One region of the Ureibacillus endophyticus genome, then DNA from elsewhere that is predicted to be linked to it. Evidence: riboswitches for the same ligand, from Rfam matches in the RefSeq annotation. Region 1 holds a riboswitch; each other region holds the start of a gene.
The links. Region 1 has a riboswitch for thiamine pyrophosphate ahead of thiT (energy-coupled thiamine transporter ThiT). Riboswitches for the same ligand answer to the same signal wherever they lie in the genome.
Positions count from the first base shown of each region.

Region 1 (8,003 bases):
GGCAGATGAAATTTATGTTATTGGGCATCATGATTGTGGTATGAGTGCAATAGACCCTGAGAAAATGATTGAACATATGATTGAACGTGGTGTAAACGAAGATATCATCAATATTGTTAAATACTCAGGCGTTGATTTAATAGATTGGTTACACGGGTTCGGGGATGTTTCTACAAGTGTATTAAAAAGTGTCGAAATTATTCGAAAACATCCACTTATGCCAAAGTCAACACCAGTTCACGGTTTAGTAATGGACCCAAGCACTGGTAAACTTGATTTACTTACTGATGGAAATGCATTTTTATCGTCACAAAATACTGAAGAATAAGAAAAAACAGACCGGTCTCTTATTAAAAGAGCCCGGTTATTTTTATAAATATCTACAATCTTCACGTAACAATGAATAAAGAAAATGATCTTCCCAAGAACCATTAATGTATAGAAGTTCTCTTAATAATCCTTCTCGAACAAAGTCTGCATTTTCTAGTACTTTGATAGAGCCATAATTTTTAGGTGATACATAGGCTTCAATACGGTGCAGCTTTACTACATTAAATCCAAATTTAACGACTTCATTTACTGCTTCTGTTGCAATTCCTTTTCTTGTATATCTTTCATCCACAGAATAACCAATAAATGCACTATTGTATGGTAGTCTTTTTATCGCATATAGAGAAATATGACCAATTAGTTTATTGCTTCCTTTTGGGTAAATGCCAAAAGAGTATTCTCTATTTGCCCGCAACAAATGCATACTTTCTAAAATCTTTTTGAACTGTGCTTCCTCTGTATAAAATTCATCTTCATGCATCGGCTCATGTGTTGCCCAAAAAATCCGATTATTTCGCATTAGTTCTGCTAAGCTACGTGCATCAGATTCCACAAAAGTTCTTAATAACAAACGCTCCCCCTCTAGCCTTACCACTCGATCACCCTTTTTATGTAATAGATTCAAAAGTCTTTTTACCATAATAGCCCTGTGCCCTTCTAATTATTTTATAACTAGATACATTTCACTCAATTTCCCCATTGTTTACAAATTCTAGATTTTTATTCAAGTCCCTTTTATATTTCATTACCTGTATCAGAGATAGTTAAACCTCTTCTTTTCGCTTCTTTTTTAATTTGTTTAATTGTTTCTTTTAATACTTGTATGCGTGCATAATGCTTATTATTTCCAGAAACTAAAAACCATGGCGCATTTTTAGTATCCGTCATGTTAAACATGTCGTTTGCGCATTCAATATAATCATCAAACTTCTCACGATTACGCCAATCCTCATCCGTGAGTTTCCACATTTTATAAGGATTTGTCTCACGTTCTTTAAAACGATTCAGCTGCTCTTGTTCATCTACATGAATCCAAAATTTAATAATAATAAAATCATCATCCGTTAATGTTTTTTCGAAAGAATTAATCTCATCATATGCTCTCATCCATTCATCATCTGTAGCAAAACCTTCAATTCTCTCTACTAGTACACGGCCATACCAAGAACGATCAAAGATTGCTACTTGTCCACGTTGAGGCAACTTACGCCAAAAGCGGTGTAAATAATGGTATCTTTTTTCGTGGTATTGTGGTGCAGAAATTGGGTGCACAACTAATCCTCTTGGATCGAGTCTTTGGGTTAAACGCTTGATTGCCCCACCTTTACCTGCTGCATCCATTCCTTCAAATACAAGAATGAGTCCAATTTTGTTATTATATAAGAACTGCTGTATATTCAACATTTCAAATTGGAGTTTCTTTAACTTCTTTTTATATTCCTTTTTCTCGAGTGTAACATTCAAATCAATTTGTTCAATTTTTTTCATTGGTATCACTCCTATCCGTTTCTTTTATTTTACAAAAATTTGTATGTTATTGGTATTTGTTGTTGAAAACATTTTATATGTATATAATTTTATAGAAAGGAGAGGAATATATGACTCGGTTATTCATCATCTTGTTTTCCCTAACAATTACCATGTATTTTACCCTCCAAGCATATTTGCTTAACTTTAATGGGAAATCAACAATTGACATCATAAATCGTTTACCACTTTTATTTGCACCAGCAAATTACGTCTACTATTTATGGCTTATTGTGTTCATATTTCTTTTCCTATGGGCTAACAAATATTGGTCATTACGTAATACTGAAAAATCGATAACAAATCTTCAAACTATTTTTATTTCATGTATTATGCTGCTGCAGATCATTAACCTTATCTGCTGGCACTATGAATACTTTTTGCAATCATTAATTTTATTTTTCATTCAATTATTACTTATGTTTGCACTTTATTTAACGTATCCTTTAAAAAATGAAATGTTACGTATTCGAATACCAGTTGCAATCTATTTTGGTTGGTCTACTTACTTATTTATTCTACAGTTTTGCTACATATTGGTATATTATGGTTGGGAAGGCTTTGGTTTAAGTAATGCACTTTGGGCTGTTATTGTGATGACAGTTGGCACTGCAATTGCACTTCATTTATGTTACCATTATTACGATATTATTTTCCCTATTATCTTTATTTGGTGTTATATTGGTATTGTAATTGCAAACGGCTTTGATGAATTGTTAGTATCAACCGCAGCCCTTTTCCTAAGTGGTGTAATGATTGCTGGAATATTCTTTATGAAAAAAAATCCTGCACGCTAAGTTTAAAAAAGCGTACAGGATTTTTTAAGTTAGTCTTCTATTTGCGTAAGGATAATTGGTTTGTTTTTCGTTACAACGATTGTATGTTCAATTTGAGCGACTAATGATTTGTCTGGCGTAATAAATGTCCAACCATCGCCTGATTCAACAATATGCTCTGCCTTTTCAGAAATGAATGGCTCTACAGCTAAAACCATACCATCTTTTAAAATTGTAGAATCCCATGCATCGTAATAGTTGAGTACGTGATCTGGTTTTTCATGTAAAGATCGACCTACACCATGTCCAGTTAAGTTCATGATTACCGTTAAGCCATGATCTCTTGCTTCACGTTCCACGGCTTTACCAATTTGATTTAGTTTTGATCCTGCTTTAACTTTTGTCATGGCACGATCAAAGGCTGATTTAGCCACAGCACAAAGTTTTTCCTTTGCTTCATAGCCATCTCCTACAACAAAAGAAATACCCGTATCAGCAAAATAACCATCTAAAGAACCTGAAACATCAATGTTCACAAGATCCCCTTCTTCAATTACACGACTACCAGGAATTCCATGAGCCACTTCATGATTTACACTGATGCAAGTATATCCCGGAAAATCATATTCGCCTTTTGGACCAGAAATCGCACCCTTTTCAGCAAACATACGACCTGCAATTTCATCTAGCTCTTTCGTTGTTACACCTGGTTTTGTAGCTGCTTTCATCGCATCACGAATTTCAGCACAAATGCGACCAATTTTTTTTAACGCTTCTAATTCTTCACTTGTATTAACTATCATCGATAACGATCCTTCCCTATATCATTTCATTTATACTATATCATATTCGTAAGCTTATGTTGGTCCATTCCGTTTTACAAAGTGTATTTTGTGGATAAGTTAGTGAGATGAGGATTTGGAAAAGAAACTATACGATACTGATGGAATTTTACGTTTATGATTTATTTTTTCTTCGATTTGTCCTGCAACTCCCACCTAAAAATTATTTTAGTCTTAATGTGCTCAAAAAAAGTCGATTTGCATCAACAAAATGCAAATCGACTTATAGAAAATTTTATACTGCTGTTTTTAATAATCTTGGAGCTGATGAGAATATAAATGAGCCGACAATCGCAGTTAAAATAATAGCTGGAATCATATAAGAACCATTATAGATTAGTGTGTAAACCCAAACATTTTGATCACCTGCGTACTCTGCAAAGAATATCGCACCAGCAAGAGCATGGGCAGCGTAACGTAATAAACCACCGATTACAATACCCAGAACAATATATAAACTAATTTTCTTCTTATTAAGGTTATTCGCCGCTTCAACAATTTGATGACGGAATAATCCTGCTAAACCAACTACAGTAAATGCAACTACATAATCTAGTAATGCCTGTGCCCAGTGAAGAATATATGCTCCTAAAGCCATTTGTAATACACCAATTAAAAGCCCTGTGACTAGTCCGGCAGAAAGCCCCCAACGAACAGCAATAACTAAAATAGGTAGCATTACAAAGCTAATAGAACCACCTTGAGCCCAAAGTGAAAAAGAAATTTTATCTAACACTAATCCAACTGCTGCAAAGATAGCAATTTCCACAAGCATTAGTAATTTTGATTTGTTCATAACAAGTCTCCTCTCCTTATTCCGATGTAGAACATTTGAGAAGGAATAGAAATCGTTATGTAGTTTCTCCCTATGCTTATAGTTCATACTAAAAGCATAAAAAAATGACATCAGGACAGATCCTGACGCCATGTATGGGTTCGGTTTCTATCCACATCCCTACGCAAGTGCTAACTTACAGGTTCAAAGAGTTAGTGCAATACGTGCACAATCTCAGCTGACTTCATCAGCTCCCCTTGTGGTAATACATCTTCTTTAATTGTTTGAACAATCTCATTTTATCAGAAACTCTTTATTTTTCAACTAGAATTTAGTTTTTTTGAAACTAAACTGAATAAAATTCCGTATATGTATTATATTGGAAGTAAGGAGAGAATTTAATGGATAATAATAAAATCATTTCTGCACTTTGCTATGTTAGTTTATTGTTTGCACCTTTCTTACTGCCTTTAATCGTTTATCTTGTAATAAATAACAATGAAGTAAAATATCATGCGAAACGTGCATTTATTTCGCATTTGATTCCTGTTGTTATCGGAATGCTACTCGGCATATTTGGGATATTCGGGATTTTTAGCGTTACTAGTACTGAAATAATGAATGGATTCGTTATTAGTTTATTTATTTTTATGGCAATTTATTTCCTTATAACAATCATTTTATTAATTTGGAATTTGATTCAGGCTGTTCGAGTTTTAAAAGCTTAAAAACTGCACTCCATAATCAGAGTGCAGTTTTATTATTTAAGAGTAATTTTTGTCCTACTATACCCCTCTTTTAATTTCACCACTTCTAAAATAGCTGGCATAGCAGCTTTTAGTTCATTTACGTGGGAAATGACCCCAATCATTCGTCCAGATTTTTGAAGATCAATCAAAGTATCGATTGCTTTCATGAGGGATTCTTCGTCTAGTGAACCGAATCCTTCATCAATAAACATCGTATCAATTTGTACACTTCCTTGGAAGCTTTGTATCACATCCGCCATACCCAGGGCAAGACATAGTGAAGCATTAAATTTCTCGCCACCGGAAAGGGATTTTACATCACGTGATTGCCCAGTATACGTATCATATACATCAAGACTTAAACCACTTTGACGTCCGTGGGATTCTTGTCTGTCTGAACATTGTAAATAGTACTGACCATTTGATAAATTTCTCAATCGAATATTTGCAGCTTCCGTTATTTGCTCCAAATACCCCATTTGTACATATCGTTCAAAGGAGATTTTTTTACTGTTTTGCCCCCGTAATAAATTATATAAATCAATAATTTGAGCTGATACTTCCTCTAATTGATGAATTTCAACAGCTACACGATCTAACCTGTCTGAAAAATCAATTGCATGTCTTTCATACTCTTTCGTCAGATTAAGAGTTTGCAACGCATTTTCATAACATGTTTTTAATTCATTTAATTGTTCTTGTGCCTGTGATAAATCTACTTTCTCTATACCTTTTAATTGTTGACGTTCTTCTTGTACTTGAGTTGTTAAGGAATGAAGTTCATTGGAAAATGCCATGTAGCTTTCCTGAAGTTGTTGAATTTCCTGTTCAGAACGAATGGCTGCAATAAATTGCGAGTAACCATCAAACCCATTTTCTTTTATTGTTACAACTAACTGCTCTTTTGCAGTTTTTAAATTTTCTTCTAATTGTTGTAGAGTTTGGTTAATGTAATTATATGCCTCTTCATTGGAAACCACAGACTTCTCGACAGTTTGCAGATTTTTCTGTGCAGATTCCCATGCTTGATATAATACATCACGATGTTTCTTTGCTTCTTTTAGTGCTTGTTGCAATTGGATAAGTTCTTGCAAATGACTCGGAATAGAAAGACGTTGCTGTTCTAAAATCGTACGTTGTTGAACTAGCTGCTCATTGATGATTTGATAGTTTTGTTCCAGCTGTTTACGATTTTCATCTTGTTTTTCGTGCGAAATTTTCAACTGTTTTAACTGCGTTTTTAAATGAGCAAGTTGTTCTGCATCTTTTTGTAACTGTAGAACACGGTTGTTTACATCATTAAATTGTTGGAAGTATTGATTTTGTTCATGAATCGGTGCATGTAAGTTTTCTAAAGACTCTTCAAATTGTTTCGTTTGCATAAAGCTTGCGTTTAGATTCGCCTGAGCATTATATTTCATTTGCTCAATTTGAGAAAGATTCGACTTTAAATTCTTTAATGCTTGTTCATCGATAAGATCCATATGCTCACGATTCACAGTTTTGTGGTCTGTGCTTCCACATACAGGGCAAGGTGAACCAGGAACTAAATTAGCCGCAAGAAGTGCTGCTTGATTACTTAGCCATTTCATTTCTTCCTGATTATAGAGGTCTCTTGCATTTTCATACTCCGTTGAAATCTTCTCGAACTGCTCAGTTAATGTTCGATGACGTGATAAATGTTCATTGTACTTTGTAAAGGTTTGAACAACTTCGCGTAAATAACGTTGTTGCTCCATTGTCTCATTTAAATTTTGAACTTTTCCTTCAAGCTGCTCCACTTGTCCGTTTAAATTTAATAGTTGGTGTCGACTTTCTTCTAGTTGGACTTCAGCCTGTTGAAGATTAGATTTCGCCTCATTGTATTTCTTTGTGATTAAATAAACAACTTGCGTTTGTTTTTCGATTTGTTCATACAGAGGTAACAATTTTTCCAATTCAATTACTTCTTTGGTTGCGGCATCCCGTTCGTTCTGTTTTGTTAACTCTATTTCGTAAACTTCCTTTGCCTTTAATAGATCAGATTGAGCTTGCTTTAATTGATTAGCTATTTGTTCTAATCGACGTTGTTGGAGTTGCTTTTCTTCGTTTATTTCATGGCATCGTTTGTTTAATGGCTCAATTTTACTTGCACGAATCGCCGCTTCATAATCCTTTTTCATTTGGTCAAATTGTGGCTTTTGTTGTTCCATCTCCTGAAGATTAAAACGCTTTTTTTCATAGGCATCTAAACGATCATTAATCGCTTTGTTTGCCACATAAAGCTCATATTTCTCGTTATATTTATTAAGCGCCTCTTCGTATTGCTTTTTATCCTCTTTCATCTTCTGTTGATAAAATTTAATTTCTTCATCTAGACCGTCTTGGAGTTGATATATGTTCGAATGTTGATCTAATAAAGAAAATAATAATGATTCACGCTTAGGTAATGCCCCCGAAATTTGAGCAATGATACTATTTTTTAATGCCCTTGCTTCATTTAACTGTTGTTCAGCTTGCTTTTTCTTCTCTTCCAGTTTTTGTGCCATTTCACCGTATCGATCCGTCTTAAAAATTTTACGTAAAATGGCTTCTTTATTATCAGATTGAGAGGTTAAAAGTTTACGAAATTCCCCTTGAGGTAACATGACAATTTGGTTGAATTGGTCATATGAGAGCCCGATAATTTCTTCAAGTTTTTTGTTAATATCTGTCACTCGCTGACGTTCTACAACAGGAACTTCTTGTCCATTTTGAATTTCGAACAACTCGTATTTTTCACCCGTTGCATTTTTACGACCTTCTTTCACATGGGACAACTGACGCAATACACGATAAGTTTTATTATGAATATCAAAAACTAGTTCAACAGCGGTATGGATGTTGTCTTCTGCAAAATCGCTTCGAAGCATTTTTGTATCTTTTCTGTCTTGCCCACTACCGTAGCCATATAAAGCAAAACAAATTCCATCAAATATAGTCGTTTTACCCGCTCCAGTTGATCCAGAAATTACAAATAGTCGAT
Region 1 is NZ_JAMYWW010000001.1:3,009,168-3,017,170, forward strand. Features, by position in the region: gene NKR20_RS14970 (beta-class carbonic anhydrase) at 1-328, shown strand, start outside; gene NKR20_RS14975 (GNAT family N-acetyltransferase) at 371-970, opposite strand; gene NKR20_RS14980 (polyphosphate kinase 2 family protein) at 1,066-1,818, opposite strand; gene NKR20_RS14985 (hypothetical protein) at 1,929-2,654, shown strand; gene map (type I methionyl aminopeptidase) at 2,684-3,436, opposite strand; gene thiT (energy-coupled thiamine transporter ThiT) at 3,711-4,271, opposite strand; TPP riboswitch at 4,411-4,518, opposite strand; gene NKR20_RS15000 (magnetosome magnetite crystal formation protein family) at 4,652-4,978, shown strand; gene NKR20_RS15005 (AAA family ATPase) at 5,011-8,003, opposite strand, start outside.

Region 2 (8,003 bases), 1.0 Mb from region 1:
GTTGGGACATAAGTGGATCGTTTCAACTTTTACTTGTAGTTTTTAGTAATTAAAATATTATAGTAGTATTTTTTAGTTGTTCGAAGAGGAGGCCACGACTCCTGCGGGAACCGCACTAGCCGAAAATCCATTTTTGCCGGGCAATTGCCGGCAAAAATTAGTTGAGGCAGTGCCCGCGGAAAGCGTTGGCCGGAACGGAGAACAACGTTTTTATAGAAATCACTATTCCCTAACCTTGATAGTTTATTTTAATAGATTAATCGTTTCTCTACGGTCCGCGCTTTGACAAATGGCTGAAATTACTGCAACCCCATCAGCCCCAGCAGCAAGTACCTCAGATGCATTTTCTGTCGTAATACCGCCAATGCCGACAATCGGGAAATCTTGATAATCTCTTCTTGCTTTGGATAAAAACGACACGCCCGCAGCAGGTTTTGCATCGGCTTTTGATTGTGTTTCATAAATCGGACCAATGCCTACATAATCTGCCCCACCTTCCACAGCTACCTTCATTTCCTCGTCATTATGAACAGAAACGCCAACAATTTTCCCATTAAATTGTTCTCGAATTTGAGCTATTGGTGCGTCATCTTGTCCAACGTGAACGCCATCCGCATTTATCTTCAGTGCTAATTGCACATTGTCATTAATAATAAATGGGACGTTATATTCTTTACATAATGCTTGGCAAGCATGGGCAAATTTTTCTAGGGACTCGCCAGTTAAGGCATTTGCTCCTTTTTCTCGTAATTGAAAGAATGTAATACCTGACTTCAGTGCATCTTCCAAGACGACTAATGGCTCATCCTTACAATTTTCTGTACCCATAATAAAATACACCGCTAAATCACTACGCTTCACTTACCGTCACCTCATAATCTTGATATGTTTGATAAGCAAAATGATTTGTTGGACCGTGACCATGTCCTAAATTCAATGGATGTTCAATGGCAAGTTGGACAAATTTTTTCCCTTCAACGATAGCTTCTTGTAAAGAAAATCCTCTACCTAAAAATGCCGTAATCGCAGCGGAAAACGTGCATCCTGTTCCGTGGGTATGTTTAGTATAGATTCGTTTACTTTGCATTTTAAATGAACTGCCATTCGCAAGGAACACTGTATCTGTCGCAAATTCGTCATTTTCAAGGTGGCCACCCTTCATCACGACACATTGCAAACCTTTTTCTAGAATACATTCTGCAGCAGCTTGAATATCCGATTGTGTCTTGATTGTCATCCCAGTAATCACTTCAGCTTCAGGAATGTTTGGCGTTAGTACCGTAGCAATCGGCAACAATTTTGTTTTAAGTGCATGTACTGCCTCTTGTTGCAATAAACTCGCGCCACCTTTTGCTATCATCACAGGATCCACGACAACTTGAACTTCCTTATTTTGGATTTCTCCGGCTACTCTTTCAATGATGTCAGCTGAAAACAACATTCCTGTTTTTAACGCCTTTACATCAAAGTCATTGAAAACTGAAGAAAGCTGTTGTGTGACAAATTCAGGTGTTGTCGGAAAAATTCCATCTACCCCGAGCGTATTTTGAGCCGTTAATGCTGTAATCACAGACGTTCCAAATACTTTTAACTCTTGGAAAGTTTTTAAGTCGGCTTGAATGCCTGCTCCTCCACCACTATCAGAACCCGCAATTGTCATTACAACGTCCATTTCGATACACTCCTAGAAATTAAATGTAATTGATTTAAGATATTTTCTTGGAATGAACCAAGAAGAAGCTGGAAACTGACACCATCTGCAACACGTTTGTAGTCGGATAAGGTTGCTTTTAGATTTGATATTGGATCCCCTTCAAGAGATAGTGTTGCAGCACAAATGGCACTTAATAAGCAGCCTGTTCCTGTTACTTGTGTCATTAATACATGTCCACCAGAAATCCAATGTTCCGATTCACCATCTGTTAAATAATCAGACGGCCCAGTAACAATCACCATACAATTGTATTTTGAAGCAACTTCCTTAGCCGCCGCTTGAACGTCGATTTCACCTTCTCCACTATCTACACCCTTCGCTTGCCAACTTACTCCAGCAATCGCAGCAAGTTCACCAGGGTTACAACGGATTAATTGAATATCAACTTCTTCTAAAATTTTGGCCACAGCTTGCTTACGGAATGAAGTTGCCCCGACCCCGACAGGATCTAGTACAACTGGAATATTCAATTCATTAGCCTTTTTCCCAGCTTTAAGCATAGATTCTAGCGTTCTAGTATTTAACGTTCCAATATTTATTAAGAACGCATTCGCAATTGAGACCATCTCTTCCACTTCTTCTACTTCGTCAGCCATCACAGGAGATGCCCCAATCGCCAATAATCCGTTTGCTGTGAAATTCGCTACTACATAATTTGTAATACAATGTACGAGTGGATTTTTTTGACGGATTTTATACAAAGCCATATTCTTTTACCTCCTGCTCCCAATTTTCTAATGTCCACGGCATTTCCCAAAACTTCCATTCATAATAACAGCTTTTTAAGAAGTGGGATTTATAAATGTGAACTTTTTCTGGGTGTAATTCTGCATATCGATTCATCATTGCTTTTTGATTTTCAACGGATTCTTTAAACTCGGGATTACTATACATGGCAATCCACTCTTCATATAACTTAACGCCTGGTTTAGCATCTTTATATTTTTCACCAATTTCCTGATACAGCCATGGACATGGGAACATTGCCGCAAATGCTTCTGCCACGTCTCCGTTATGCACAGCATTATACATATGACTTACATAGTTATAAGCAGCTGGAGCTGGTTCAAATTGTTCGATTTCCTCTTCGGATACTTCTAATTCGTTAAAAACTGTACGATGCAACTCAAGTTCTGCTTCATTGATAAAACGCGCGGAATTTAAAAAGTAAGTAATTTCATCATTTGTATCTGCTTTTGAAGCCGCAATGGCTAATATTTTCGTATAATGCTTTAAATAATAAGCATCTTGTAATATATAATACTTAAATTTCTCAATTGGTAGAGAACCGTCTACAATCCCTCTAACAAATGGATGGTTGAAGCTTCCTTCCCAATACAAATCAGTTTCTTTACGAACTTCTTCACAAAATGTCATCTTTCTTCCTCCTCTAATGGACGTAGGAAAACAAAAAGCGCCCTACTCATACGATGACTGAGTGGGCGCCTATCTTCCTAAATTGCTCCCTACATCGAATTACAGTTAGTTAGCAATTAGAGATATTTGGCAAAGAAAATGCCCTCCAAAAAATGGAGCGCTTAACATGTACAGGTAATAATAAGCATAATAAAAACTATGCTAAAATTGTACTTGCTCCCTACGATCGTATTAACGAACAGGTTCTAAGGGTCAGGTTTTAACCTTCTCAGGCACGAGTGCCCCCCCTGCAAATATTCTAATTATTTCTCATTCTAGCATAGTTTTCTTATTATTCAAGTTTGATTTATATTATTTAAATTACAGATTCATTACGTTCGGAAATAGCTTAGTTTTCGTGCTGAAATTGAGCTTATTTGTTCGGGAAATACACTTTTTTGTTCGGGTAATAGTCCATCTGGTTTGGGAAATTTACTCTTTCGTGCGGGTAATAATCCGTCTTGTTCGGAAAATCCCCCGTTTCGTGCGGGAAATAAACCAAACCTTCCCCCCACATCACTTTTTCAAACAATGCATCGCTTCTTCCGCCTCATCCCACGGAACAGAATAGCCTTTCCCCTTTGCACAAAAAATACTGGATGACGTATATTCTGGATCTGCCTCTTTCCGATAGCCAATCTTTTCAATCACTTCATCGGCATTGTGACAAAGATCGTATCCGTCAAATTGAAGAGACAGTGCACCCTTACCATTCGTATATGCCGAAAAAATTGTACTATAATTCATAAATGTTGAAACAGGCGCCCTTCCAATGATGGTCACTTGGTTTTCCGTCATTTCTGGAGCTTCAAAGGTACCACTTGCTTGTTGAATGTCCGTCATCATCCGTCCTAAATGGGTCAAATCTGCCTTCATCTTAAAGCGATAATACGGCTCTAATAAAACATTCTCCGCCTGTTCAAGACCTTGACGAAGTGCACGGAAAGTGGCTTCACGGAAATCTCCACCTTCTGTATGCTTATTATGAGCACGCCCCGTCAGCAACGTAAAACGAATATCTGTAATCGGATATCCGGTAAGTAATCCATGATGGTCGCGTTCAAACAAATGCTTCTCGATTAACCGTTGATACCCAATCGATAAATCATCGGCATGGCAAGCATTTTCAAAAACAATCCCACTACCTCTAGGAGCTGGCTCCATTTTCAAATGAACTTCAGCGTAATGCTTCAAAGGTTCAAAATGCCCATAACCGGTTACCGTAGTTTGAATCGTTTCCATATATAAAATTTTCGGATCTTCGAAAGTGATATCCATGTTAAAACGTTCTTTCGCCACTTCAACTAATACTTCTAGTTGAATAACACCCATGACGTGGACATGAATATCCTGAAATTTTTCGCTCCATACCACACGTAAAGTAGGTTCTTCTGCCTCTAACATGCGGAAATAGCGTAAAACTTCTTTAATATGTTCTGTTCCGGAATATACTACTTTTGCTTGCAACGTTGGCACAAGTTCAAATTCATCTCGAGCAAAATCTCCACCAAGAACATCTCCAATTTTCGCTGAAGACAATCCTTTTACTGCAAAGATTTCACCCGCTTCAACTTGTTGTGCTGTCTCGAATTTATTCCCGTTATAAAGTCGGATTTCCGTAACTTTTTCAGTCTCTTCTCCCACATTAATTTCATCTCGTACATGTAATGTGCCGGACACAGCTTTAATAAAGGTAATTCGTTGATTTTGTTCATCGTGACGAATTTTATAAACTTTCCCTTGAAACGGACCATTCTTGTCATAACTTGTATCCGTTAAAATTGATAGTTGTTCGAAAAATTCCTTCACACCAATATCTTTTAACGCTGAACCTGCCATGCTAATAAATGCCTGCTCGTTTTGAATCATGTCCTTTAATTTAGAAAAGAAAGCTAAAGAATCAACTTCCCCTTCCATATACTGCTCTAGTAGCTCTTCATCGCGTTCTGCAATCCATTCCAGAACATTTTCCGGTAACGAGTTTTCAGTTAACGTCTCCGTTATCAAAAGAGCATCTTGTGAAAATTCTTTGCGGATTTCCATCATTACGTTATCAACGCTAGCACCATCACGGTCAATTTTATTAATAAAAATAAACGTTGGAACGTGGTGTTGTCGTAACAAGTGCCAAACGGTTTCTGTATGCCCTTCAATGCCATCTACTGCACTAATTATTAAAATGGCATAATCCATCACACTGATGGCACGTTCCATTTCAGGGGAGAAGTCGACATGTCCTGGTGTATCAATTAAAGTATAAGTATCGCCATTAAAGTGGATGCGTCCTTGCTCAGCAAAAATGGTAATCCCCCGTCTCCGCTCAATACTATGATTATCTAAATAAGCATCTTTGTGATCCACTCGTCCTCGTTCTTTAATACTTTGTGTATGGTAAAGGAGCTGCTCTGAAAAGGTAGTTTTACCAGCATCGACATGAGCAAGTACCCCAATCGTTTTAAACATAAAAATCCTCATTTCTTCTATTTCATATAGTTTATTGTAACAAGGATTCCATATGTGGGAAATCAACAAGTTAGTAGACATAATATAATTATCTATTAATCTTCAAATTAAAATATATACAAAACGAAACGTATCGTTTTATAATTGAGTAAACTTTCCAATTTTGAGAGGATACCATAATGAAAATTTCCAAATTAGATACAGGAATTGGTGCAGTACAATGGTTTATTTTTTTACTCGCCAATTGTTTAACCATCCCGATTATTGTTGGGCAATTGTTTCAACTTTCACCAGAAGACATCTCCGGGTTAATGCAAAGAACATTTTTTATTGTTGGCCTCTCTAGTTTATTATCCGGGTATTTCGGACACCGCCTCCCTATTTCAGATGGCCCTGCCGGTATTTGGCTTGCGGTCTTCACTTTAATGGGGCAAGTGGCAATGATTGAGGGGATAACAAACCTCAGCAATTCTTTACAGTTATTAGAAGGTTCGATGTTACTAGCGGGAATCATTTTATTGATAGTTAGCATTACCGGTTGGATGGAAAAATTACTTTCCTACTTTACACCATTAGTCAATGGCGTTTACTTAACTATCCTTGGTTTTCAATTATGCGGGATATTTTTAGAAGGAATGTTTGATGTAAAACCAACGTCAATATCAATCGAAATGGGCGTAGTTCTTCTTTCGTTCAGTACGTTTCTCCTTGTTCTTTATCTTGGTGTTTGGGGAAAAGGTTGGTTAAAAAGTTATGCGGTACTCATTGGCATTGTGATTGGTTCTATATTTTTTGTTATTTTTTATGGGTCTCATCCATTTCCGAAAAAAGACGCAATTTTTTCCTTACCAGAAGTTTTTGCTTGGGGAACCCCTAAAATCGATGGGAGTATGATTGTTTCGGCAATACTCGTAGCCATCGTGTTAATCTTAAGTATTATTGCAAGTATCGCAGCAATGAAACATGTATTAAGTATGCAAAGTGCAAATGGTACTCGTAAGGAAGGGACTCTAAAAAGTTCCGGTTTGATTAGCGGAGTTAACACTATCCTGTCAGCTGTTTTCTCTGTGGTCGGGGTTGTTCCTTATACAGTAACGGCCAGTTTTGTTCTATTAACAGGACAAAACCGTATGAAACCTTATTTTATTGCGAGTTTCTTGCTGGCATTTATCGCATTCTTCCCTGCAATCTATTCGTTTTTTGCAATGTTACCTGGCCCGATTGCAAATGGTGCAATGCTTGCTTCCTATACAACGATGGCGGGAATTGGTATAAGTACGGTATTAAAAGAACCCCTCGATCAAAGACGACTAACGATTTTGAGTATTTCTTTATCTTTAGGAATTGGTGTCATGTTTTTACCGGAAGTTGTCATTTCAGCATTTCCTGGAGTTTTACAATATGTAATTAGCAATGGCGTGATGGTAGGATTACTAACTGCTCTAATTTTTGAACACGTTTGGAAGACGAGTGAGGTGTGAAGATGAAAGTTGGAAGACCGCGAAGTGAAGCAGCCAAAAAAGCGATATTACAAGCAGTTATTCAATTACTAGAAGAAACTTCCTATTCTGATTTAACAATTGAATCCATCGCGAATGTTGCTGGCGTAGGAAAAGCAACTATTTATCGTTGGTGGACTCATAAAACCTTTTTAGTACTGGATGCCTTTTTATTAACGGTGGAAACAAATTTAAAATTCCATGAAAATACAACATTCCGAGAAAATTTTAGACAACATTTAAACACCCTTTCAGCCATGCTAAACAGTTCTTTAGGGCGAACGATTGTCTCATTAGTTGCTGAAAGTGGAGCCGATTCCGAATTAGCGAACAAATTTACTACGGAATATTTAAAACCTCGCCGAGAGCAATCACGGAAGCTGTTACAAACAGCAATTGACAATGGTGAAATACAACCCTCTATCAATTTAGATATTGTCTTAGATATGTTTTATGGTCCTGTTTACTTTCGAATATTAATTTATAAAAAGGATGTTGATTCTACTTATATCGACTCTTTAATTGAGCAAGTGATGAAAGGAATCACTTCAATGTACTAAGAATTTGTTGTATCGGGGTTTTCCCTGATGCAACTTTTATTGTTTTACGAATGGTTGCGTCATTTTCTAAACAAGCTAAAATAAATTGTGCAATATCTTCTTTTGAAGTTTCTTTATTCTTTATGTTAGAACCAATTTCAACCAACCCTGTTCCCTTTTTATCAACAAGAGTACCAGATTTAATAATTGTAAAATGACTTCCCGATAACTTTAGCCATTTTTCAATATAATATTTTTTCACGAAAGTTGATCGAAAATAAAGTGGTAATGCTTGGGTTTCAAACGTACTAACATAAATGATTCGTGAAACACCTGCATAGATTGCTGCATCCACCAGTTTTAACATTTCAT
Region 2 is NZ_JAMYWW010000001.1:1,985,618-1,993,620, forward strand. Features, by position in the region: gene thiE (thiamine phosphate synthase) at 244-861, opposite strand; gene thiD (bifunctional hydroxymethylpyrimidine kinase/phosphomethylpyrimidine kinase) at 851-1,672, opposite strand; gene thiM (hydroxyethylthiazole kinase) at 1,660-2,421, opposite strand; gene tenA (thiaminase II) at 2,408-3,091, opposite strand; TPP riboswitch at 3,292-3,389, opposite strand; gene NKR20_RS09670 (elongation factor G) at 3,647-5,593, opposite strand; gene NKR20_RS09675 (purine/pyrimidine permease) at 5,773-7,074, shown strand; gene NKR20_RS09680 (TetR/AcrR family transcriptional regulator) at 7,077-7,652, shown strand; gene NKR20_RS09685 (NAD(P)H-binding protein) at 7,636-8,003, opposite strand, start outside.
Region 2: another riboswitch for thiamine pyrophosphate. It lies ahead of tenA (thiaminase II); the one in region 1 lies ahead of thiT (energy-coupled thiamine transporter ThiT).

Region 3 (8,003 bases), 2.8 Mb from region 1:
TCCTGAGAAACGTAACCGATTTGTTTACGCCAAGATACTAGTGACAATTTACTTATCGGCGTATCTCCTACAAAAATTTCACCAGATGTTGGTTCGTAATAACGTTCTAATAACCCAAACAAAGTCGTCTTTCCGCCACCACTTGGGCCTGCAAAAGCCACCATTTCCCCTGGATTCGCCTCGAAAGTAACGTTTTGAATCACTGGTTCTTCCCCATCGTAAGAGAACGAAACATCCTGCAAGCGAATAGGTTTATCTTTAATATCCATTTCAATTCCATCTTGTCCCTGTTCCAATGGGAGCTCTAAAATCTCAATAATTTTCTCTGTTGCCCCTTTAGCCTTTTGTAGCTGAGTAAAGAACATCGCAAAGGATGTAATTGGGAAAATGATTTGGAATAAATACAACAAGAACGCCACCAGTGAACCTGTTGTCATTGTTCCGTTAGCAACCCGGATTCCTCCATAACCAATGATCATAACAATAACAATCATGATGACCGTATGCATAATTGGCCCTACCAGAGCAAAGATCTTTGCTTCTCTTAATCCGAACTTTAGTAAAGTATTGATCCCTTGAATTCCTCTTGTCTCTTCAAAGCTTTCTGCATTGGAAGATTTCATTAATCGTACTTCACTGATTGTTTGTTGAATCGTTCCAGTGAAGGTTGCTGTTTCATCCTGCAAGCCACGAGAGATTTTCGCCATTTTAGATCCTAAAGGCATCATAACCGCAACAGTAATTGGAACTGAAATTAACATAATCAATGTCATTTTCCAATCCATAATTAGCAAAATAATAATTGCACCTATGATTGAGATTAAACCTGAAATAAATTGTGGGAAATGTTGTGTAATTAGATCTTTTACGATTCCTGTATCATTGATAAGTCGACTAACAGACTCCCCACTTTTCTGATTATCGAAGTACGAAACAGGCAAGCGAACTAGTTTAAGCCACATCATTTCTCTGAGTCTTGCCACCACTTTTTGCCCAACATAAGCAAGCAAATACATCGATACACCATCAAAAACTGCTTGTACAATAAAAAATGCGATGATAGCTAAAATAAGTGGCACACTTAATGATGCAAAGGAAAATCCATCAACAAGTTCTCGCGTTAAAAGAGGAATTCCAAGTCCAACTATTGTTGTAAAAATACTCAAAATCAACCCAAAAATAAGGGGTGCTTTCGGTATTTTTGTTGCAGCTATTAGTGAAATAAACGGTTTTATACTAACTTTTGGTACTTTTGAATTTTTGTTCATCTTTACCTCCTTCGATGTGCAAAAAAAGGAGGTGTCCAAAAAGTAATAATTTTTTGGACACCTATTTTCTTTCTTGATAAATATCTCTTATGAATTATTGTTCCTGCGGTAGTCAAAATAAATTTCCACTATCCTCGTCGCAATTTATCTGTGACGAAAGCGGTAGCGTCAGTTACAAAGGAGCTGTCTCAAAATGACTTTTCAGACAACTCCTTTCTCCTAATTAATTATACTGATACTGATGTAGTCTCGCAAAGATACCATTCTCTTGAATCAACTCATTGTAAGATCCATCTTCTTCTATTCCATTTGGCGTTATTACTAACACTCGATCGGCATCTTTGATTGTTGCCAAGCGGTGGGCGATGACAAGTGTTGTTCGGTTTTCTGCAAGTTCAGATAAAGACTCTTGAATGATTCTCTCTGTTTCTGTATCTAATGCCGATGTAGCTTCATCTAAGATTAAGATAGGCGGGTTCTTTAAAAACATTCGTGCAATGGCTAATCGTTGCTTTTGACCACCAGAAAGTTTTAATCCCCGTTCACCTATTTGCGTTTCCAATCCTTCAGGTAAATTATTCACAAAGTCCTCTAAGTGTGCCTTTTTCAAAGCATCTCTTATTTCCTCTTCTGTTGCACCACGTTTTCCATAGGCAATATTTTCCCTTATCGTACCTGTAAATAAAAACACGTCTTGTTGAACAATCCCAATTTGCTCACGCAGCGATCGTTTTGTTATGTCTCTGATATCTATTCCATCAATCTTAATAGAACCACTATCTACATCGTAGAAGCGTGGAATAAGAGAACAAATGGTTGTTTTCCCTGCTCCGGAAGGTCCAACAAATGCCGTCATTTCCCCTGCTTTTAACTCAAAGCTAATATCCTTTAAAATCGTTTTATCTTTTTCATAATTAAAATTAACATTTTCAAAAGTAATATCACCTTGTAAGTAAGGAACATCAATAGCATTTGGTCGATCTTGTACTTCTGGTTGTTCATTTAACATGTCTTGAAATCTTTTAAAACCTGCCATTCCTTTTGGATACAATTCTAGTAATGCACTAATTTTATCAATTGGTTTAATTAGCACATTTGTATAAAGGACAAAGCTGACTAACTCACCGTAAGAAAGTTTTCCATTAAAACTTAACCATGCCCCTACTACTAACACAACTAATGTTAAAAGACGGGTCATCATATAAATACCAGAATGGGTTCCAGCCATCACTTTATATGCATAAAGCTTTGCTGCTCTAAAGAATCCATTTTGCTCACGGAAACGTTCCATCTCAAATTGTTCATTAGTAAAGGATTGAACTACACGAATCCCAGCGACACTATCTTCAACTCGTCCGTTGACATCTGCAATTTTTCCGTACATTTCTTTCCATGCGGCGTTCATCTTTTTATTACTAAACGTAACTAAAGCAATTAACAATGGAACTGCCACTAGTGCAACATAAGCCAATGTTGGATTAACATTAAACATGATGGCAAAAGCTCCTATGAACGTCATGACAGCAATGAAGAAATCTTCTGGTCCGTGGTGAGCAAATTCCCCAATGTCAAATAAGTCATTTGTAATGCGACTCATTAAATGGCCAGTTTTGTTGTTATCAAAAAAGCGGAAGGATTGCTTTTGGAAATGGTTAAATAAATCCTGTCGCATATCAGTTTCTATATTAATTCCTAATTTATGTCCTAAATAGTTCACGATGAAATTGAGTATTGTACTTAAAACATAAACTAAAAGTAATAGAATACTCACTTTGACAATGGTATTCCACTCATTTGTTGGCAGTAGTTCGTCAATAAACCATTGTACAGCGATAGGAAAAGCTAACTCTAAAATCGCTACAATAATCGCACTGGCGAAATCTATAATAAATAAGCGTTTGTGCGGTTTATAATAGGAGAAAAATTTTGATAGCATAGAAGCCTCCTCATTTCGGAATCCGAATATTCTTCCCCATTTTACACGATTCATACTCTATTTAAAAATCTTTATCATTCGAGATTAATAATCTTTACAAGCTGTTCATTTAAAAAGTGTGCTGGCTGTTCGAAATCATTCATACTCCATTGAATAATCATTCCTAAAATTGCATTAGCTTGATAGGAAGAAAAGTATTCTAGATTAATTGTATTATCCACTTGATAATTCGCTTCCCGATCCTTTTTCAAGAGGATCTTAATTTCTTCAAACAATAAGTAATAATATGTAAGAGGCATATTTTTAGAAAAAACGATGCGATAAAAAGGTTTATATTTTTCAATATGGTGGAAAATTTTAATTGTTTTAGGATCCAATTCACTTGTTTTTAATTTCACCACATGACGGTACGGTTCTTGATAACTTCTAGCTAAATCTCTCATAATTTCACGAAAGTACTCTTCAAATAAATCCTCTATTTGACCGTAATGTAAATAAAATGTCCCTCGATTCACTTTTGCTTCTCTACATAATTCAGCAATTGAAATAGATTCTAATGGTTTAATTTCTAATAAATTGATTAATGCTTGTTGAAGTGCTTCCTTTGTTTTCATGACACGTAGATCCGTCTTCAACATTTTTCACCTCTTACTGAACAGTTTTTACGAAATGTGTTTAATATTGAACACTTCTATAATTTCTGCTTATTAAAAGCGTTTACTCTAGCTATTTATACTGAGTATTATACAGCTGTTCTATAAATTATTGGGAGGTTTTACAAATGAGATTACAAGATAAAGTTGCTATTGTTACAGGTGCTGCATCTGGTATGGGTAAAGCCATTGCAGAAGTCTATGCTAAAGAAGGTGCAAAGGTTGTTGCTTCTGACTTAAACTTAGAAGGAGTACAAGCCGTAGTGGAAGGCATTAGAGCAAACGGTGGCGAAGTAATTGCTGTGCAAACGAATGTTGCCTCTTTAGATGATTTAAACAGATTGTTTGATGAAACAAAGAACGCTTATGGAAAATTAGACATCTTAGTCAATAACGCTGGTATTATGGATGGCATGGAGCCTGTGGGAGAAATTTCTGATGAGCGTTGGGATAAAGTATTTGCTGTAAATACAAAAGCAGTAATGCAATCAATGCGTATTGCAATAAATCTCTTCCTTGAACAAGGTCACGGTGTAATTGTGAACAACATTTCTGCTGGCGGCTTATACGGAGCTCGTGCTGGCGCTGCATATACGGCTTCAAAACATGCTGTTGTTGGCTTAACAAAAAATACAGCATTTATGTATGCAGATAAAAATATACGTTGTAACGGAATTGCTCCAGGTGGGGTAATTACAAATATCGGAAGTACAATGACAAATCTTAGTCAAACAGGTTTTGCACGTCAACAACTCGGAATGGCAATTAACCCTCGTTCAGGGCAACCCGAAGAAATTGCAAACTTAGCGCTATTCTTAGCATCTGATGAGGCAAGCTTCATTAATGGACAAGTTATTACTGCGGATGCTGGTTGGACAGCTTACTAATTATTAAAGGGTCATTCAAATTGAATGACCCTTTACCTTATTTGGATAGAAAAACATTTCGAATCATTTTTTCATCAACAGGTGCAATGTTATTTTTCATATTTGCTGCGTCTAAAGAATGTTGAACAATGATTTCTAAATCTTCTATTGGTATTTCTAACTCTCCTAAAATAGTGCGTAACCCTAATTTAATTTTTAAATCATTTAATGCATTTACTAATTCATCAACATTACTAAACCCAATATTTTTTGCATGAATTTCTAGTAACGGTTTATATTCTGCATTTATTTTAAACCAACTATCTAATGTAAAAGCACATGCTTCTGCGTGAGGGATATCGTATTTGGCCGTTAAAATATAAGAACAAGCGTGAGATGCAGTTGTACCAGTTTGTGAAAATGCAAAACCTGCTAATACTGCTGCAAATGCCAATTGATCTTTTGCCTCAGCGTTCCCATTAACAGCAGCTTCCAAGTTTTCAAATGCTAGTTTCGCAGCTTGAACAGCAAAATGTTCTGTTAATGGATTTGACTTCACACTACCTAAAGAATCAAGAGAATGCGCAATGATATCGATTCCTGAAATTGCTGTTACATGCTTTGGACAACTATATGTAAGCTCAGGGTCGATAACAGCTGTTTTGGGAAATAACAATGGCGAAGTAAAAGATCTTTTTAAATCTTTTTCCTTCCAACTAATAACCGAAGTACCCGTTACTTCACTACTTGCTCCGCTGACTGTAGGTATGGCGATAAGTGGTAACGCTTTTGTGATGTTCTTTCCTTCCATCAAGTCTATAGCTGTACAGTTTTCCGCCACAACCGCGCAAACTGCCTTCGCACAATCTATTACACTTCCCCCACCTAGTGCAATAATGTAATCTACTTCTAATTCCCTTGCTTTTTTTGCACACATTTCTACGTTTTCGATGGTTGGATTTGGCTCAATTCCACTTACGACATCTAATATTCTCCCAGCACTTTTATTCACAATGTCTGCTGTTGTTCCATTTTTCACCGATGAATTCGTTGCAATGAGAAGTGCCTTTTGAATATTGTTTTGTTCTAAATAGTCCCCTAAATTTTGCAATACACTTTTTCCAAATATGATTTCTGTTGGATGTTCATAACGCCACATAACCTATCCCCTATCAGTATTTTTGATATTACCATTATAGCGGATTTCTGAATTTTATTTTAATTTATGAGAATACAGGACAAAACTCCCTTCTCTTTCGAAAACCGTTCATGTATACTAACGTTGTAATTTAATAATCGAAATAACTAGGGGTGCCCAATAGCTTGGGCTGAGAAAGAAACGCGTTTAAGTTTCTTGACTCTTTGGACCTGATCTGGATTATACCAGCGTGGGGAAGTTAGAAAACTATTAATACGAACTTCTACATTTTTAGCCGGGTCCTACCTTTTTTAGGGTCCGGCTTTTTTATGTACTTCGTTTTTTCATCCACTACTATCTAGGTCTTGTCCTTTATTTCAAAAGGAGAGATTGGTCAAATGTCACAAACCTCATTAAACGAAAAAAATATTTCCATTATGTCTAGCTTTTCAGGAAGTAAAAAAGTATATGTTAGTGGTTCACGTCCTGATATTCAAGTACCAATGCGTGAAATTTCACTAAGTCCTACTACAGGAACTTTCGGTGATGAAAAAAATGCACCTGTACGTGTATACGATACGAGTGGTCCTTATACGGATAGTAATTATTCGGTAGACATTACGAAAGGTTTACCTGCTATTAGAAACAACTGGATACTTGAGCGCGGGGATGTTGAGGAGTATGAAGGTCGGGAAATCAAACCAGAGGATAATGGTTTTAAGGATATCAATGACCCTCGTGCAAATCAAAAGGTGTTCCCAGGTTTAAAACGCAAACCATTACGAGCAAAGAAAGGAAAAAATGTTACACAACTTCATTACGCAAGAAAAGGCATTATTACCCCTGAAATGGAGTTTATCGCAATTAGAGAAAATATGGACCCGGAATTTGTACGAAATGAAGTTGCGAGTGGTCGAGCAATCATTCCAGCTAATATTAATCATCCTGAAACAGAACCGATGATTATTGGACGCAATTTCCACGTAAAAATTAATGCAAATATTGGGAATTCAGCTGTCTCTTCTTCAATTGAGGAAGAAGTAGAAAAAATGACCTGGGCTACTCGTTGGGGTGCAGATACGATAATGGACCTTTCAACTGGTAAAAACATTCATACAACTCGCGAATGGATTATCCGTAATTCAGCTGTCCCAGTTGGTACGGTTCCTATTTATCAAGCACTAGAAAAAGTAAATGGTATTGCAGAAAACTTAACATGGGAAATTTTCCGCGACACCTTAATTGAACAAGCAGAACAAGGTGTAGATTACTTCACGATTCATGCTGGAGTAAGATTACATTATATTCCTTTAACAGCAAATCGTCTGACAGGTATTGTCTCTCGTGGTGGTTCAATCATGGCTCAATGGTGCTTATACCATCATAAAGAGAACTTCCTTTATACACATTTTGAAGAAATTTGTGAAATTATGAAAACCTACGATGTTGCATTCTCTCTAGGTGATGGGTTACGTCCTGGATCCATCCGAGATGCAAACGATGAAGCACAATTCGCGGAGTTAGAAACTTTAGGTGAATTGACAGAAATCGCATGGAAACATGATGTACAAGTGATGGTTGAAGGACCTGGACACGTACCAATGCATTTAATAAAAGAAAACATGGATAAGCAGCTAGAATTATGTAAGGAAGCACCTTTTTATACATTAGGACCGTTAACAACAGATATTGCCCCTGGATATGATCATATTACTTCTGCTATCGGGGCAGCCATGATTGGGTGGTACGGTACAGCCATGCTCTGCTACGTAACACCAAAGGAACACCTTGGTCTACCGAATAAAAACGATGTTCGTGAAGGAGTTATTACTTATAAAATAGCTGCTCATGCTGCTGACTTAGCAAAGGGGCATCCTGGAGCACAAATTAGAGATGACGCTTTATCAAAAGCCCGTTTTGAATTTAGATGGAGAGATCAATTTAACTTATCATTAGACCCAGAACGTGCGATCGAATATCACGATGAAACACTTCCTGCAGAAGGAGCAAAAACTGCGCATTTCTGCTCAATGTGTGGACCAAAGTTCTGTAGTATGAGAATCTCACAAGATATCCGAAACTACGCTAAAGAAAATAACTTAGATACTGCTGAGGCAATCGAAAAAGGTATGCAAGAAAAAG
Region 3 is NZ_JAMYWW010000001.1:215,385-223,387, reverse strand. Features, by position in the region: gene NKR20_RS01065 (ABC transporter ATP-binding protein) at 1-1,268, opposite strand, end outside; gene NKR20_RS01060 (ABC transporter ATP-binding protein) at 1,492-3,204, opposite strand; gene NKR20_RS01055 (TetR/AcrR family transcriptional regulator) at 3,279-3,842, opposite strand; gene NKR20_RS01050 (SDR family oxidoreductase) at 3,986-4,744, shown strand; gene NKR20_RS01045 (iron-containing alcohol dehydrogenase) at 4,782-5,882, opposite strand; TPP riboswitch at 6,021-6,135, shown strand; gene thiC (phosphomethylpyrimidine synthase ThiC) at 6,260-8,003, shown strand, end outside.
Region 3: another riboswitch for thiamine pyrophosphate. It lies ahead of thiC (phosphomethylpyrimidine synthase ThiC); the one in region 1 lies ahead of thiT (energy-coupled thiamine transporter ThiT).